3 regions of the Pseudoalteromonas sp. SCSIO 43101 genome follow, and region 1 is predicted to be linked to each of the others. Evidence: predicted binding sites of a transcription regulator. Region 1 holds the regulator's gene; each other region holds the start of a gene.

What was found. Region 1 encodes sigma-54, which starts transcription at its own class of promoters, with help from an activator protein. Its sites were predicted from a motif close to GTTGGCACGNNNNTNGNNT; they were not measured.
Region 2: the regulator sigma-54 is predicted to act here: its motif matches at 3,284-3,302, upstream of J8Z25_RS04380 (P-II family nitrogen regulator).
Region 3: the regulator sigma-54 is predicted to act here: its motif matches at 1,965-1,983, upstream of J8Z25_RS12985 (EF-hand domain-containing protein).

The regions. Positions count from the first base shown of each region.
Region 1 covers NZ_CP072673.1:429,635-434,543, forward strand. The annotation lists gene J8Z25_RS02075 (HPr family phosphocarrier protein) at 1-163, opposite strand, end outside; gene rapZ (RNase adapter RapZ) at 179-1,024, opposite strand; gene ptsN (PTS IIA-like nitrogen regulatory protein PtsN) at 1,025-1,477, opposite strand; gene hpf (ribosome hibernation promoting factor) at 1,481-1,768, opposite strand; gene J8Z25_RS02095 (RNA polymerase factor sigma-54) at 1,796-3,292, opposite strand; gene lptB (LPS export ABC transporter ATP-binding protein) at 3,410-4,135, opposite strand; gene lptA (lipopolysaccharide transport periplasmic protein LptA) at 4,132-4,653, opposite strand; gene lptC (LPS export ABC transporter periplasmic protein LptC) at 4,643-4,909, opposite strand, start outside.
Region 2 covers NZ_CP072673.1:926,579-931,487, reverse strand. The annotation lists gene mrcB (penicillin-binding protein 1B) at 1-1,247, opposite strand, end outside; gene J8Z25_RS04390 (YqaE/Pmp3 family membrane protein) at 1,339-1,500, opposite strand; gene J8Z25_RS04385 (ammonium transporter AmtB) at 1,661-2,890, opposite strand; gene J8Z25_RS04380 (P-II family nitrogen regulator) at 2,900-3,238, opposite strand; gene J8Z25_RS04375 (diguanylate cyclase domain-containing protein) at 3,420-4,649, opposite strand; gene J8Z25_RS04370 (S10 family peptidase) at 4,893-4,909, shown strand, end outside.
Region 3 covers NZ_CP072673.1:2,793,779-2,798,687, forward strand. The annotation lists gene J8Z25_RS12975 (hypothetical protein) at 1-245, opposite strand, end outside; gene J8Z25_RS12980 (HAMP domain-containing sensor histidine kinase) at 247-1,704, opposite strand; gene J8Z25_RS12985 (EF-hand domain-containing protein) at 2,017-2,244, shown strand; gene J8Z25_RS12990 (PLC family EF-hand domain-containing protein) at 2,254-2,481, shown strand; gene J8Z25_RS12995 (EF-hand domain-containing protein) at 2,585-2,818, shown strand; gene J8Z25_RS13000 (EF-hand domain-containing protein) at 2,823-3,056, shown strand; gene J8Z25_RS13005 (amidohydrolase) at 3,150-4,790, shown strand; gene J8Z25_RS13010 (YgjV family protein) at 4,803-4,909, opposite strand, start outside.

The sequences.
Region 1 (4,909 bases):
CAAGTAGCATTAATGCCAATACGCTGTCACCTTCAGCTTCTTTATCGTCTTGATAAAGCGTAATTTTAGCATCAAATTGTAGTGCTAATTGGGCTAAAACAGTGGCTGCGCGAGCATGTAAGCCGAGTTTGTTTTGAATTAAAAAGGTATCTTCAGCGCGCATTATAATAGTGCCTAATTAAATGTCTTGTTCACGGTGGCGAATTTTTACATTGTCATGGCTTTTAGCAAAACTCTCACCAATTGTTTGCGCTAAGTAAACAGAGCGATGTTGGCCACCAGTACAACCAATGGCAATGGTAAGGTAACTTCGGTTGTTACGCTCTAAATGTGGTAGCCATGTTTGTACAAATGTTTGAATTTGCCATGTGAACTTTTGCACTATGCTGTGGCTAGCTAAGTAATCTTTTACTGGTTGATCTAGACCCGTTAGCGGCTTCAAATCAGGTTCCCAGTGTGGGTTAGGTAAAAAACGTGCATCAAATACGTAATCAGCTTCTTTTGGAATACCGTGTTTAAAGCCGAAAGACATAAAAGTGATAATCAGTTTTTTATCCTTTTTACCCAAAATCTTTTCGCGAATTGATTCAGCTAACTGATGAACACTGAGATCTGTGGTATCAATCATAAAATCAGCACGAGTGATCAACACATCGAGTAAGACTTTTTCTTGTTTAATGGCCAGATCAAGTGGCAAAGAATCAATGGATAATGGGTGTAAACGACGAGTCTCTGAAAAGCGTTTTATCAGGGTTTGGTCATCACTGTCTAAGTAAAAAAGTGTTGGATTTGCGAAACCTGGAAGGTACTCAAGAATATCATTAAATTCTTGCTGCTCTTTTGGAAGGTTACGCACATCAATACTGACCGCTATTTTATCGTAGTTATCTGATACGCTACGCACGAGCGAAGGCAGTAAATTGACTGGAATATTATCAACGCAATAATAACCTAAGTCTTCAAGTACTCGTAAAGCGACCGATTTACCTGAGCCTGAGCGACCGCTGATAATGATTAATTCCATTTATGCCTCTGCTGATATAACCTGAAACAGTTGCTGATCGGTAGTAGCACTACGCAGCTGTTTACAAAACTCTTTATCTTTAAGTCTATCAGCAATTGTTGATAAGGTCTTTAGATGAAGCTGAGAGTCACCATCTGGTACGATGAGTGCTACAAAAATGTCAACAGGGCGATTATCAATTGCATCAAAATTGATTGGGGATTCACTCACTATGACAAACGCCTGAGGTTCATCGGCGCCACTCATTCGGCCATGTGGAATAGCAATACCTCGGCCAATACCAGTGCTACCTAGCTTCTCTCGGTTGAGTAAAGCATTTAGGATATCTTGTTGAGATAAATGAGGAAGCTGCTGGTGAGCCAGTTCGCTGATATATTCAAGAATTCTTTTTTTGCTATTAAAAAGGACCGCAGCTTTGCTGCAGTCCTGATTAGTAAGTGAACTTAGTTTCATAATTTAATGTCGAGCTAATTTCTCTTTGTGTTTAATGACTTGGCGATCAAGCTTATCGATCAACGAGTCAATGGCTGCGTACATATCTTGATGTTCTGTAGAAGCGAACAATTCGCCTCCGTTTACATGTAAAGTTGCTTCTGCTTTTTGGCTTAATTTTTCTACATCTAGAATGACATGAACATTATTAATATGGTCAAAATGCCTTTCTAGTTTCGCAAACTTGGTGTTTACATAGTCTCTTAATGAATCAGTGATTTCTACATGACGACCAGTTAAATTTAGTTGCATAAGCATTTTTCCTTCTATGTAAAACGTCTAAATCAAACTCTTACGCTGATTAGACGGAGGTATTGCTAGAGACTCACGATATTTTGCAATTGTACGTCTAGCTACTTTAATTCCTTGCTCAGCCAATATATCTGCAATTTTGCTATCACTCAATGGTTTAGCCGAGTTTTCTGCAGCGACTAACTTCTTGATTAAAGCGCGTATTGCTGTTGAAGAACACTCACCACCATTTTCAGTGCTGACATGGCTTGAGAAGAAATATTTCAACTCAAAAATACCCCTAGGGGTATGCATATATTTTTGCGTTGTTACTCGTGAAATCGTCGATTCATGCATTTCGACCATTTCAGCAACATCATTTAGCACCATCGGCTTCATTGCTTCTGGGCCATGCTCAAAGAAAGCTTGTTGTTGTTGAACGATACAGTTGGTCACTTTTAATAGTGTATCGTTACGGCTTTCTAAGCTCTTAATAAACCACTTTGCTTCTTGTAAGTGAGAGCGAATAAATTGGCTGTCGCTACTTGATTTAACAGAGCGAGACATAGCCGCATATTGGCTGTTCACTCTAATCTTTGGCATACTATCTGGGTTTAACTCAACCACCCAGCGACCTTTTACTTTTTTCACTGATACATCAGGTATGACGTACTCAGACTCTTCGCGTACTATGCTATCCGCAGGCTTAGGGTTTAAGCTGTGAATTAGCGTCATTACTTCTTTAAGCTCATTTTCTTTAAGCTTAGTCTTTTTCATCAAAGTTCGATAGTCGCGACTCGCTAATAATTCGATATGCTCAGATAAAACCATTTTAGTTTCAGCTAAATATGGCGTGTTTGCATCGAATTGGCGAAGTTGAATACACAGGCATTCCTGTAAACTACGCGCCCCAATACCGACAGGATCAAACAATTGAATTCTCTTTAGGACCGCTTCGACTTCATCAAGTTCGATTTCTTCTTCATCACTATTTTGATTAAAGCTCTCGACGATATCTTCACAGCTTACCGTTAAAATACCAGAGTCATCGATAGCCTCAACAATTGCCACAGCAATCGCTTCATCAGTCGGACTAAAGGGAGTTAGCTGTAATTGCCACATAAGGTATTCGTGAAGGGTTTCGGTCGATGCACCTTGATAAATAGATTCATCTTCTGGCATTGGCCCTGATGATGTTGATGGAGCGGCACTCATGTACTCATCCCATGTAACATCCATGGCTAAATCGTCACTTACAGTGTCTTTATTTAGAGCATCACTGCTTTCTTGTTCATATTCGCTAGGTGCTTCGTCTGCAGAAGCGCTGACTTGCACATCGTCAGATTCAGCTTTTTGCTCATTTTTGCCGATGCTTTCTTCGTTGTAATCCGCTTCTTCCACTTCAAGTAAAGGGTTACTATCTAGCGCCTCTTGAATTTCTTGTTGGAGATCCAATGTACTGAGCTGCAACAAACGAATAGCTTGTTGCAGTTGTGGAGTCATTGTAAGTTGCTGGCCCATGCGCAGCTGTAATGATTGCCTCATGTATCCCTAACAATCCTTTTTTTAAGTTATCGATAACTGTGCAAAGACAGTTAAGTTATTATCGATTTATTGTCATTGTTATAAGTCTAGCAGATGCTCTAGTCGGTGGCGTAATGGTTACAGCCTAAATTGCTCGCCTAGATAAACATCGCGTACAGTTTGGTCAGCTAATACGTGCTCAGGTGTGCCTGATGCAATTAGCTCCCCATGAGAAACAATGTAGGCTTTTTCACAAACATCAAGGGTTTCTCGAACATTATGGTCAGTAATTAGTACACCAATACCACGATTTTTTAGGTGCTCAATAATTTTCTTTATATCTAACACTGAAATTGGATCAACACCAGCAAAAGGCTCATCTAAAAGGATAAATTTAGGATTAGCGGCTAATGCGCGAGCAATTTCAACGCGGCGACGTTCACCACCAGATAGCGCCATACCTTGACTATCACGGATGTGTTGGATGCTAAATTCATCTAATAAGCTATTTAGAGTTTCTTCCCGCGTGGTTTTATTTAGATCTTTACGAGTCTCTAAAATAGCCATCAAGTTTTGGTAAACTGTTAACTTTCGAAAAATCGAAGATTCTTGCGGTAGATAACCAATACCCAACCTCGCACGGCTGTGCATTGGCAAAAGGGTAATATCGTTATCATCGATGCTAATTTTACCTTTGTCGCTCGGAACTAGGCCTACAATCATGTAAAAAGTCGTGGTTTTACCAGCACCATTTGGGCCAAGCAAGCCAACAATACTGCCTGCTTCAACTTCCAGACCGACATTTTTAACCACTTGGCGGCCTTTGTAGCTCTTAGCTAAAAGCTCTGCTTTTAATGTGCTCATGGTTGGCCTTTATTGTCTTTTTTATTTTCAACAGGTACTAAAATAGTGTGTACACGATCTGATGAGTTTTCGTCTTTTTCAGCACTGATAAGCTGCTGAGCCATATCATAGGTAATGCTTTTCGCTGTTACTTTTTGACCAGCTTGGGTAACTTCAGCTTCACCGTTTAAGGTTAAGAAGCGTTTCGCAACATCATAACGAACTTCTTCAGCACTGGCGCTCATTACGGAACCATCCGTTTGTTTTTCTTCGAAGTAAGCTGGTTTGCCTGTTGCAATAATTAGCTCTACAGTACCTTCGGTATCACCGCCGTGTGCTTCAAGACGTTCTGCTGTAATACGACGATTACCATGCACGATCTCTACGTTACCTTCAAATATGCCAACGCCATCTTTTAGTTTACCAACTTGGCGATCTGAGCTAATGCTAATTTGTGCGCCAGTTTGCTCGGCAGCGGTGCCGGAAAACGCAATCAATAAGCTTGGGATCAGGAGTAATTTCTTCAGTTTATTGGTCATAGTATATGGTTCGTGTATGGTTAGTTAACTCAACAATTTCGGTTTTTAAATCGGCTTTTAAGCCTTTACCGGTAATCTTTAAATTCGGTCCTGTTAGTGTTACAGGTTGCTTTGAAAACATGGTCATTTTATTAATGTCGACATTAATGTTTTCTGCTTTTATATCTTCGATCATACCGTTATGGGTTAAGTTTTTAGCAACTACATCCCCTTCAAAAATCAGCTGATCATTTTCGTATAAAGTGGCTTCTTTGGC
Region 2 (4,909 bases), 500 kb from region 1:
AAGACACGTACCCCAGCATCTAACACCTGCTGATCTGGTAACAAACGTTTTAATTCGCGATTAACCAACTCTAAGTAACCCGGATATGACTTTTGCAGGCTGTCTTTCATCGGTGCAATATCAATAGGACGCTTTAACGCCGCGCGGTATTCTCGAGTATCAATAAGCTTATTTTCAACCATTAAACGAAGTACGAGATCACGGCGCTCCATTGCACGTTCGCTATAACGACGCGGGTTGTAATACGAGGGACCTTTGACCATAGCCACAAGCAGTGCAATTTGATCGTATTCAAGTTCATCCACAGGTTTTGAGAAATAAAACTCAGCGGCAAGACCCATACCGTGAACACCTTGATTGTAAGACTGACCCAAATACACTTCATTGAGGTAGGCTTCTAATATTTCATCTTTGCTGTAGCGATAATCTAATATTAATGCGATAAGCGCTTCATTAAACTTACGCACCAGCGATCGCTCACGGGTTAAATAAATATTCTTTGCTAATTGCTGAGTTAAGGTACTACCGCCTTGCACTGTTCTACCAGCTTTAATATTACTGTATAGAGCGCGCATAATTGACCACACAGATACGCCGTGGTGTTGATAAAAATTACGGTCCTCAACCACCAGCAAGGTGTCTTTTAGCATCGGTGGAAATTTATCAAGCGGCACAAACTCACGATCTTGTTTTGAGTCATTGCCAATTCGGGCAATTTGTACCGGCTCTAATCGTGCGCTGTTCAAACGACGACCAAACTTATCTTTGATTGTTGCTAACTTTTGCCCCGAAAAGCGCAGCTCAATTACTTGTGAATCTTCTAGGCCATCATAAAACTCAAACTCACGGCGATACACTTTAATACTATTGGCTGATTTAACATACTGACCGGTACGGCTTAGCTTATTTACAGATGAGTAATTTAAGCGGTTCAATTCCCAAATAACCTCTTGCTGAGACAAGTATTGCCCAGGATAAAAGCTCATTGCACGGGCATAAACTTGTGCTGGTAACTGCCATTTATTGCCTTCAAACTGACGGGTAATTTTGGCATCTAAATAAATTAGATACAGCACCATAGCAATAATCAATGCGAGCGAAAGCTTCCAAAAGATTGACCAAAGTTTTCTTGTTACACTGGCTTTAGCTGGGCCTTTGGATGCGCGTGAGCGCTTAGTGGTATTTTTCTTTGATGTCGCCTTAGGTTTGCTAGACGATTTTTTTGCAGGAGTTTTTTTATCAGCCATTGAGTTCGCTATTGGTCAGTTAATTTTACAGGAATACACCTTGAACAGCGCAATGTTAACACCTGTAAAATTAACAGTCACTTAAACTCGTTTAGCGTGTACACAGCCATAGCGAGTGGATCACTGCTGGTATAAAAAAGATGAAGCATAAAATAATGTTAATCACTAAGTCTTTGCCTGCACCTGCTTTTAAAAATACTGCCACAGGCGGTAAAAATAGTGAAATGATTATAAGTAAGAGTTTGTTATCCATAGTTTTTCCTTATTAGTTTGGAATTTAAAGCATAGTTCAAAAATAACTATTTCGCTTATTAGAAAAAAGTTATTTAAATGCAAAAAAGCCCTACCTAAGTAGAGCTTTGATTTGAACACACAATGATATTGTTAGGTACGTGCTACTGCACGCACTTAGATTAGTTACTGCGAACTGATACAAACTCAGGGTAAGCATCAATACCACAGTCATGTTGATCCATACCGTTCAACTCTTCTTCTTCGGTAACACGGATACCCATGGTATTTTTCAGAATTGCCCACACGATTGATGATGCGATGAACACAAACCCTAAGATACATACTAAGCCAATTAATTGATTAACAAAGGTTGCATCTGAGTTTGAAAGTGGTACTAGCATGATACCTAATGAACCACACACACCATGTACAGAGATAGCACCCACTGGATCATCAATTTTTGCTTTATCAAGCGCAACAATACTAAACACAACCAGTGAGCCACCTAATAGACCAAGTAAACAAGCAAGTAATGGAGTTGGTGATGCTGGCTCAGCAGTAATTGTTACAAGACCTGCTAATGCACCATTTAGAACCATAGTTAAATCAGCTTTACCCCATAACACTTTACACACGAATAGTGCAGCAATAGCGCCACACGCTGCTGCTGCATTAGTGTTTAAGAAGATTTTACCTACTGCTGTTGCATTTTCAGCGTCAGAAACAAGTAGTTGTGAACCACCGTTAAAACCAAACCACCCCATCCAAAGGATTAATGTGCCAAGTGTTGCTAACGGTAAGTTAGAACCTGGAATTGGATAGATTTCACCGTTTTTACCGTATTTACCTTTACGAGCACCTAGGAAAAGTACACCAGCTAGCGCTGCCGCAGCACCTGCACCATGAACGATTGCAGAACCAGCGAAATCAACAAAGCCCATTTCAGATAAGAAGCCTGCGCCCCAAGTCCAGTAACCTTCGATTGGGTAGATAAAACCAGTTAAAACAACAGTAAAAACTAAGAATGCCCATAACTTCATACGCTCAGCCACCGCGCCAGATACGATTGACATAGCCGTTGCTACGAACACAACTTGGAAGAAGAAATCAGACTCTAAAGAGTGGTCCGCATCAGCAGCTTGAGTGCCAATTAATGCGCCAAATGAAGGAATGAAACCGCCTTCTGCATTATCAACATACATGATGTTGTAACCCACTAATAAAAACATAGTGCAGGCAATAGAAAATAGTGCAACGTTTTTAGTTAGGATTTCTGTTGTATTTTTTGCACGCACTAAACCTGCTTCCAGCATAGCGAAACCAGCCGCCATCCACATTACTAAAACACCCGACATTAAAAAGTAAAAAGTGTCGAGTGAGAACTTCAACTCTACGATAGTGTTTTCCATAATTCCCCCTTAAATTGCTTCTTCATCTAGTTCGCCTGTACGAATACGAACGATTTGGTCTAAGTCGTAAACAAAAATTTTGCCGTCACCAATTTTGCCTGTTGAAGCAATTTTTGTGATGGTTTCAACTACGCGTTGACAATTTTCGCTACGAGTTGCAATTTCAAGTTTGATTTTTGGAATAAAATCGACTTGGTATTCAGCTCCACGATATAGTTCAGTATGACCGCGTTGACGACCAAAGCCTTTTACATCAACAACTGTCATCCCCTCAATGCCTAAATCAGCCAATGCTTCACGTACATCATCAAGTTTGAATGGCTTTATTATTGCACTAATCATTTTCATAGTGGCCCCCTTCGGACGCTTATTGTTATCCTGTTGGTTTATACAATCCAACCTTTGTGCCATTATTTTTTATTCTTTAATTTCAATTGGTTATGAATAGAAACTAGTTTTTGCACAAAAAAAATGCACCCTAATGGTGCATTTTTTTAACAATTAGCCAGCGCTGGTGCAGTAAGCACAACTATAACTGAACTAAGCAGTTCCGATCTTGCTGTTTGGCTTGATATAAGGCTTTGTCAGCAATGCGCATCGCAGCTGTAAGTGATACTTTTTGGAATAGGGTCATACCGATGCTCATCGTTAATGAATAAGGCTCACCGTTAATTGAAAAAGCATGACTCGCTAACTGCTCTCTGAAAATATTGAGTTTAGATTCTGCGTTAGCTAAATTCATATTGTGCAGAACCACTGCAAATTCTTCGCCGCCAATTCTAGCGATAGTGAAGTCATCAAATTTAGTCTTTAAAAATGAAGACACTTGTTTTAGAGCCTGATCACCTGCTTCATGACCAAACTGGTCATTCACATTTTTAAAGAAGTCGATATCAAGCAAGGCCAGTACGTTTTCTTGCTCAACATTTTTAAGTAATTTTTCTGCGTATTGATAAAAATAGCGACGATTATGCAAGCCAGTTAAATGGTCGCGGTAGGCGCTTTCTTTTATATCGGCTATTAAAGAAAGCTGCTCCATGGTTTGCATAACACGGCAATGAAATTCTTCATTCATAAACGGCTTAGTTAAAAAGTCGTTTGCTCCGTATTTAATAAAACGCGCCGACAAGCCATGCTTACCCGCACCGGATAACCCGATAATTGCTAAGTCATCACGGCCACGGAAATTACGCACCGCTTTCACTAACTCAAAACCATCCATTGTTGGCATTGCATAGTCTGTAAGTAACAACTTAATCTCAGGGTCGTCTTTTAACATTTGCAATGCTTGCTCACCATCTTGGGCATCGCGTACATCAAACAATTGCTTTTCGAGCATTTGCTTCATTAAAGTGCGGCTCAATACTGAGTCATCGGCTACTAGCGCTTTACTCCCATCATTTCTAAGTAGTTGCGCAACAAGCTTTATCGCATAATGATATGAATCACGGTTATCTTTAACCACGTAATCTACTACACCAAGCTCTAACATTTGCTGGCGAATATATTCATCAATCTTTGATGTCAGGACCACGGTTGGAATATTTTTTGATAAGGTGTATTTAGCTACTTCGCCATTCATCGCATCCGGTAGTGTTAAATCGACTAAGGCTAAGGTGTAATCGTGCTCTGATATTAAAGAGACGCCCTCTTTTAAAGACCACGCAAAGTCAACAGCTACATCTAAATAGTGAGCAGCGAGATGACGTAACACTTGCTGTACTACTTTACTGTCTTCGACGACTAATACTCTTTGCATTGCAACTTCTCTTTTCTAAGCACGTGTACACAGATTATAAACACGCTAAATATACGTCATTTTTTAATCTAGCTAAATAATTAAGCAAAATATCTTTGCTAAAAAAATGCACTTTTTTGTAATCGTTCAGCATTTCCGGTTATTTTACTATTTAACAGCTAATATTGGTCACTAGTCTCATTAGTTTGTCATCGAGTTGGCTTTACTTTTTAATAGTTGCAATTCGAATAATAAGGAATCAACATGAAACTAGTTAGTTT
Region 3 (4,909 bases), 1.4 Mb from region 1:
TTTACTTTGTCAGATTTTGCTTTAAAGCCACCACACTTGGCAGCATGCCATGCAATAACGGTACTTGCGGACGGATACAAAGGCTCACTTTTTGGTCGAGGTTTAGGGTTAGGTTGCCCATCAGGTTTAACCTCTGCTTTCGGCTCTACTTGTTCTGGCTCAACATTCTTTTGCGTGAGCGTGCACCCAGTTATAAAAAACGTGCCTATAACAAGCATAAAACTGGCTTTATTAGCTAAGCCCATATCAGTTAACTCCTTGGGTTAATTGAATTGGTAAAATGGCTGTAAATACACACCCTTGAGGGTCATTATCAGTAATAGAGAGCTTACCGTTTAATTGCTCAACGGTTTCTTTGACTATGGTTAAACCCAGTCCGCTGCTCATTTCAGTATGTTGTTTTGCATTCTTGCCTTGGTAAAAAGCCCCGAACACAGCGGCTTTTTCAGTATCATCAATGCCTTCGCCTAAGTCGCTTACACTCAAAATTAATTGCCCCTGCTTTAAGCTTGCCTTGATTATCACTGACTCATGTTCTGGCGAAAACTTTAACGCATTTGAGGTCAGCTGAATAAGCACCATTTCAAGTAGTTCTATTGATATAAACAAGGCTTTATTTGGTAACTCGTTAACCCAAACAATGGATAAGTCACGCGCAGATAATCGGTGCTCAAAATGACGCTCAATTTTATTCATCATCACGTTAAAATTAAGCTCGCTCAGGCTTTGCTTACTAGTGCGGATAGCGTTGTAACTCAATAAGCTTTCAATCATGACTCTAAGTCGCACCATACTTTGTGTTATTAGCTCAAGGACTGCTTGTTGCTCGCTATTGATTGGGCCAACAATTTCATCTGCAAGTAAATCTGTGCCTTCAACCATAGAAGCTAGGGGGGTTTTCAACTCATGTGTCACATGACGCAAAAAAGTATCTTTTTGCTGCTCAAGCATATGTAACTGTGCTTGTACCCATTCAAGTTTATTGCCTAATTCAACTAACTCTGAAGAACCACGGACATGAATTTTTTGCTGCCAGTGCCCTTGCCCTAATTTATCAATAACATTGGTAAGCTCTCGTAGGCGTCCGCTTATCCGCCATAGAAATCCACCACCTACCAATAGCGTGAGTGGAATTAATGCTATTAACCAATTAATAAATGAAGCTTGTAATGCTTTTAATTGCTGTTGGTTTTTTGTGATCCGTAATTCATTTTGCTCTTTAAGCCAGTTTGTTTGTTCACTGATAAGCTTGCTAGCAGGAGCAAACAGCTCACCATCTTGCTTTTGTTCAACTAGCAAGTGCTGCTCTGCAAATTGTAATACCTCAGCAAGCTGACGCCACTGCGACACATAATCAGCTGTAGGGCTCAAAAAAATAAGCTCATCAACACTTTGCAAAGAAGATTGCCACTTGTTAGCAATCAGGCTATCGAGAGATTCACTCTTAAGCACCCAATTTTGTCGAGTCGCCCTTTCTAAACTATTTAAGTCTTGTTTAAGATTATTGAATGCTTTGGTAAGTTCGTAATTGTCACCGACGATTTCTTGGGTCAGCGCAAGCTGCTTATTAAGGGCATTTAAAAACAAAATCACCACTAAAGATAACGGCAGTAAAGACAGCAAAATACTACAAACGAACTGACCAATAAGACTAGGCCGCCAGTTGACTAACTGTTTCATTTTTATCGCTACTTTATTTTGCATATTCACTCTCAACATAATTGATGATGCTGATTATTAGTGAATAAACTTAGACACTCGCTGAATCCGACCTTAAAAAGTACTGACTTTTACCCAAAAACTGATACATAGTTGCTATTTAGCAACACGCTAACTCATTGAAACAAGGTGAATAAAGCTTAGTCGCCTAAAAAGCGTTGCAAAAAAGACACAATACTCTGTAACTATTTCGCATTAAAAACCACGCAAAAGATATAACCCACTGATAATTAACACATTTAAAAACTGGCACCAATTTTGATAACTACAAAGTAAATTAGTCATTTAGGACACAAAATGAAGATTACGGCCATTTCAGCCGCAGTGTTGATAAACCTAGTTACGGTAGACTGTTATGCATTCGATCTGCAAACGACTTTTAACGAGCTAGATAAAGACAGTAACGGCTTTTTGAGTGAAGCAGAGGCATCTGAAGATGCATTATTACATAGCAACTTTACTCAAATAGATAGTAACCAAGATGGTCAAATTTCATTTTCTGAGTTTCAGTCGTTTATTCAATAGGAGATTGTAATGAAACAACTTTTAGCAGCGTTTTCACTCATGTTTTTGGTTATCAGCGCTACCGTTTTAGCATCACAAATGGATGTTCGATTTGCTAAATTTGATACAAACGCCGACGGTGAGATTTCTTTAGCTGAAGCGACTAAGCACGATAACTTACTTAAGCAATTTGCCGACCTAGATGAAAACGGCGATCAAGTTTTGTCTGAACAAGAGTTTGAAAAATTCAAACCTTAACGGCTTAAAGTGCTTGCCATAATCCCAGAGGGAATGTGTAAACGGATTTAAATTATGGGAGTTAAATTATGGCAAGCACTTTTATTTATAAAGGAGTGTAATTATGAGAATTTTCTGGCTTGCTTCATGTACCTTAATTACAATAAGCTTCAATAGCTTAGCATTGGATGTAAAACAAAGATTTGATCACCTAGATAAAGACAAAAATGGCTTTTTGTCTTTGCAAGAACTGTCATCCCAACCACACTTGCAAAAACGCATGGCAGAGTGGGATACAGATAAAGATCAACAAATTTCGCTCCTAGAATTTAAACACTATTTAACAAACAAGAGTTAAAGTAATGTCAAAATTAACCTTTGCCAGCCTAATTTTATGTTGTGGATTTAGCACATTGGGTTTTGCTGCAGATAGTATTGGTGAAAAATTTAAACAACTTGACCGTAATGACGATGGCTACCTTACTCGCTCAGAGTCTGCAAGAGATCCTGCTCTATGGTCACGTTTTAAAAATTACGACAGCGATAAAGATAATAAATTATCGCTGAGTGAATTTAAGGTCTACGCAAGTAAATAAAAATGTCTATTTGATTATTTAATTGCTGCTGAGTTGCAGTTTACTGCAACTCTGATAATGTTTTCATAATTCAATAAAAACTATTAGAAGATTATGAAACTCATCATCAGCTTACTGGCAACAGCTTCGATAAGTTGTTTTGCCAATACCACAGTAATTTACAATGTAAATGGTTACACACCAACCTACAAAGGTGAAACTCAACACTTTTCAACACTGGTTTTTAAAGACGGTAAAGTTGTAAAAACCGGTAATGATTCAATCAAAAAAAGCTTTCCTGATGCCACCACGATTGATGGCCAACAAGCCACGTTATTGCCTGGTTTGATTGATGCCCATGGCCATGTGATTGGTTTAGGTAATAACCTTTCACAACTTGATGTTAGAAGTACTCGCTCGGCAGATGAAGTTGGCAAAATGCTAGCTGAGTTTGCTAAAGATAAACAAGGCTGGATCATTGGTCGAGGTTGGAACCAAGAGCAGTGGCCTGGTGGACAGTTCCCAAATGCTGCTGATTTAGACAAGTATTTAAAAGATAAACCCGTAGTGCTTTCTCGAGTTGATGGCCATGCTGTGTGGGTAAATTCAAAAGCAATGGAGCTTGCAGGTATCACCAAAGAAACTCGCTCTCCTGCCGGTGGTGAAATTATAAAACTGGATTCTGGTTTACCTTCAGGGGTATTCATTGATAAAGCCGAAACGCTTATTACTCAGCATGTACCAAAAGCAAGCCATGCCAGCATTAATACTGCATTAGATAATGCAGGTAAACATCTACTTAGTTTAGGGATTACATCAACCCATGATGCCGGTATCGATTATGATACCTGGCAAGTGTATAAGCAGCGCTCTGAACAAAGCACCCTTCCCGTTAGAATAGTAGCCATGCTAAGTGCTGCTGATCCTCAGCTAGAAACAATGCTTAAAGCGGGCCGATATAAAGATATGAATGACATGCTGTCGATTCGTAGTGTCAAAGTGTATGCTGATGGTGCGCTAGGAAGTCGTGGTGCAGCCCTAATCGAGGAATACGCAGATCGAAAAAATCACCATGGCTTAATGCTTGAAACCCAAGAAAAGCTTGAGCAACTATTCAACTTAAGCTTTACCCATGGCTTTAGTGCTAACACCCATGCAATTGGTGATAAAGCCAATCACGTAGTGCTAGATGCCTATGAAAATGTGTTTAAAAAAACCGGTGGAATTTTACTTCGTAACCGAATTGAACATGCACAAATTGTTACTCCTGAAGACATTCCTCGTTTTAAAACGTTAAAAATCATTCCATCAATGCAGCCTGTTCATGCAACATCTGATATGCATATGGCAGAGCAACGTCTAACTGAAAAACAACTTGAAGGGGCTTACGCTTGGAAAACCTTTTTAGCGCAAGGCTCAGTGATTGCGGCGGGTTCTGATTTTCCAGTAGAGCTTGCTGATCCGTTTGACGGCTTATATTCAGCCATTACTCGCATGGATCATAATCAGCTGCCAGAAGGCGGCTGGCGACCACAAGAGCTACTATCGCGTGATGAAGCTTTACGTGCTTTTACTTTAGGTGGTGCATATGCTGCACATCAAGAGTTTAAACTTGGCAGTTTAGAGCAAGGAAAGTGGGCTGACTTTATCTTGATTGATAAAGACTATTACAAAGCGCCAGTCTCAGAGATCCACGATATAAACGTGACACAAACTTGGATTGCGGGTCAGCTTAAGTATAAAAAAGAAGATTAGTATTACTAAGTGTTACTTAGCGTCAGCTTTTTGCTGACGCTTTAATTTTATGATGTGGTAAATATTCACAAATGCTAGTAAACCATTGGTAAAGGCCACAGGAACAGCACCAATTGCCA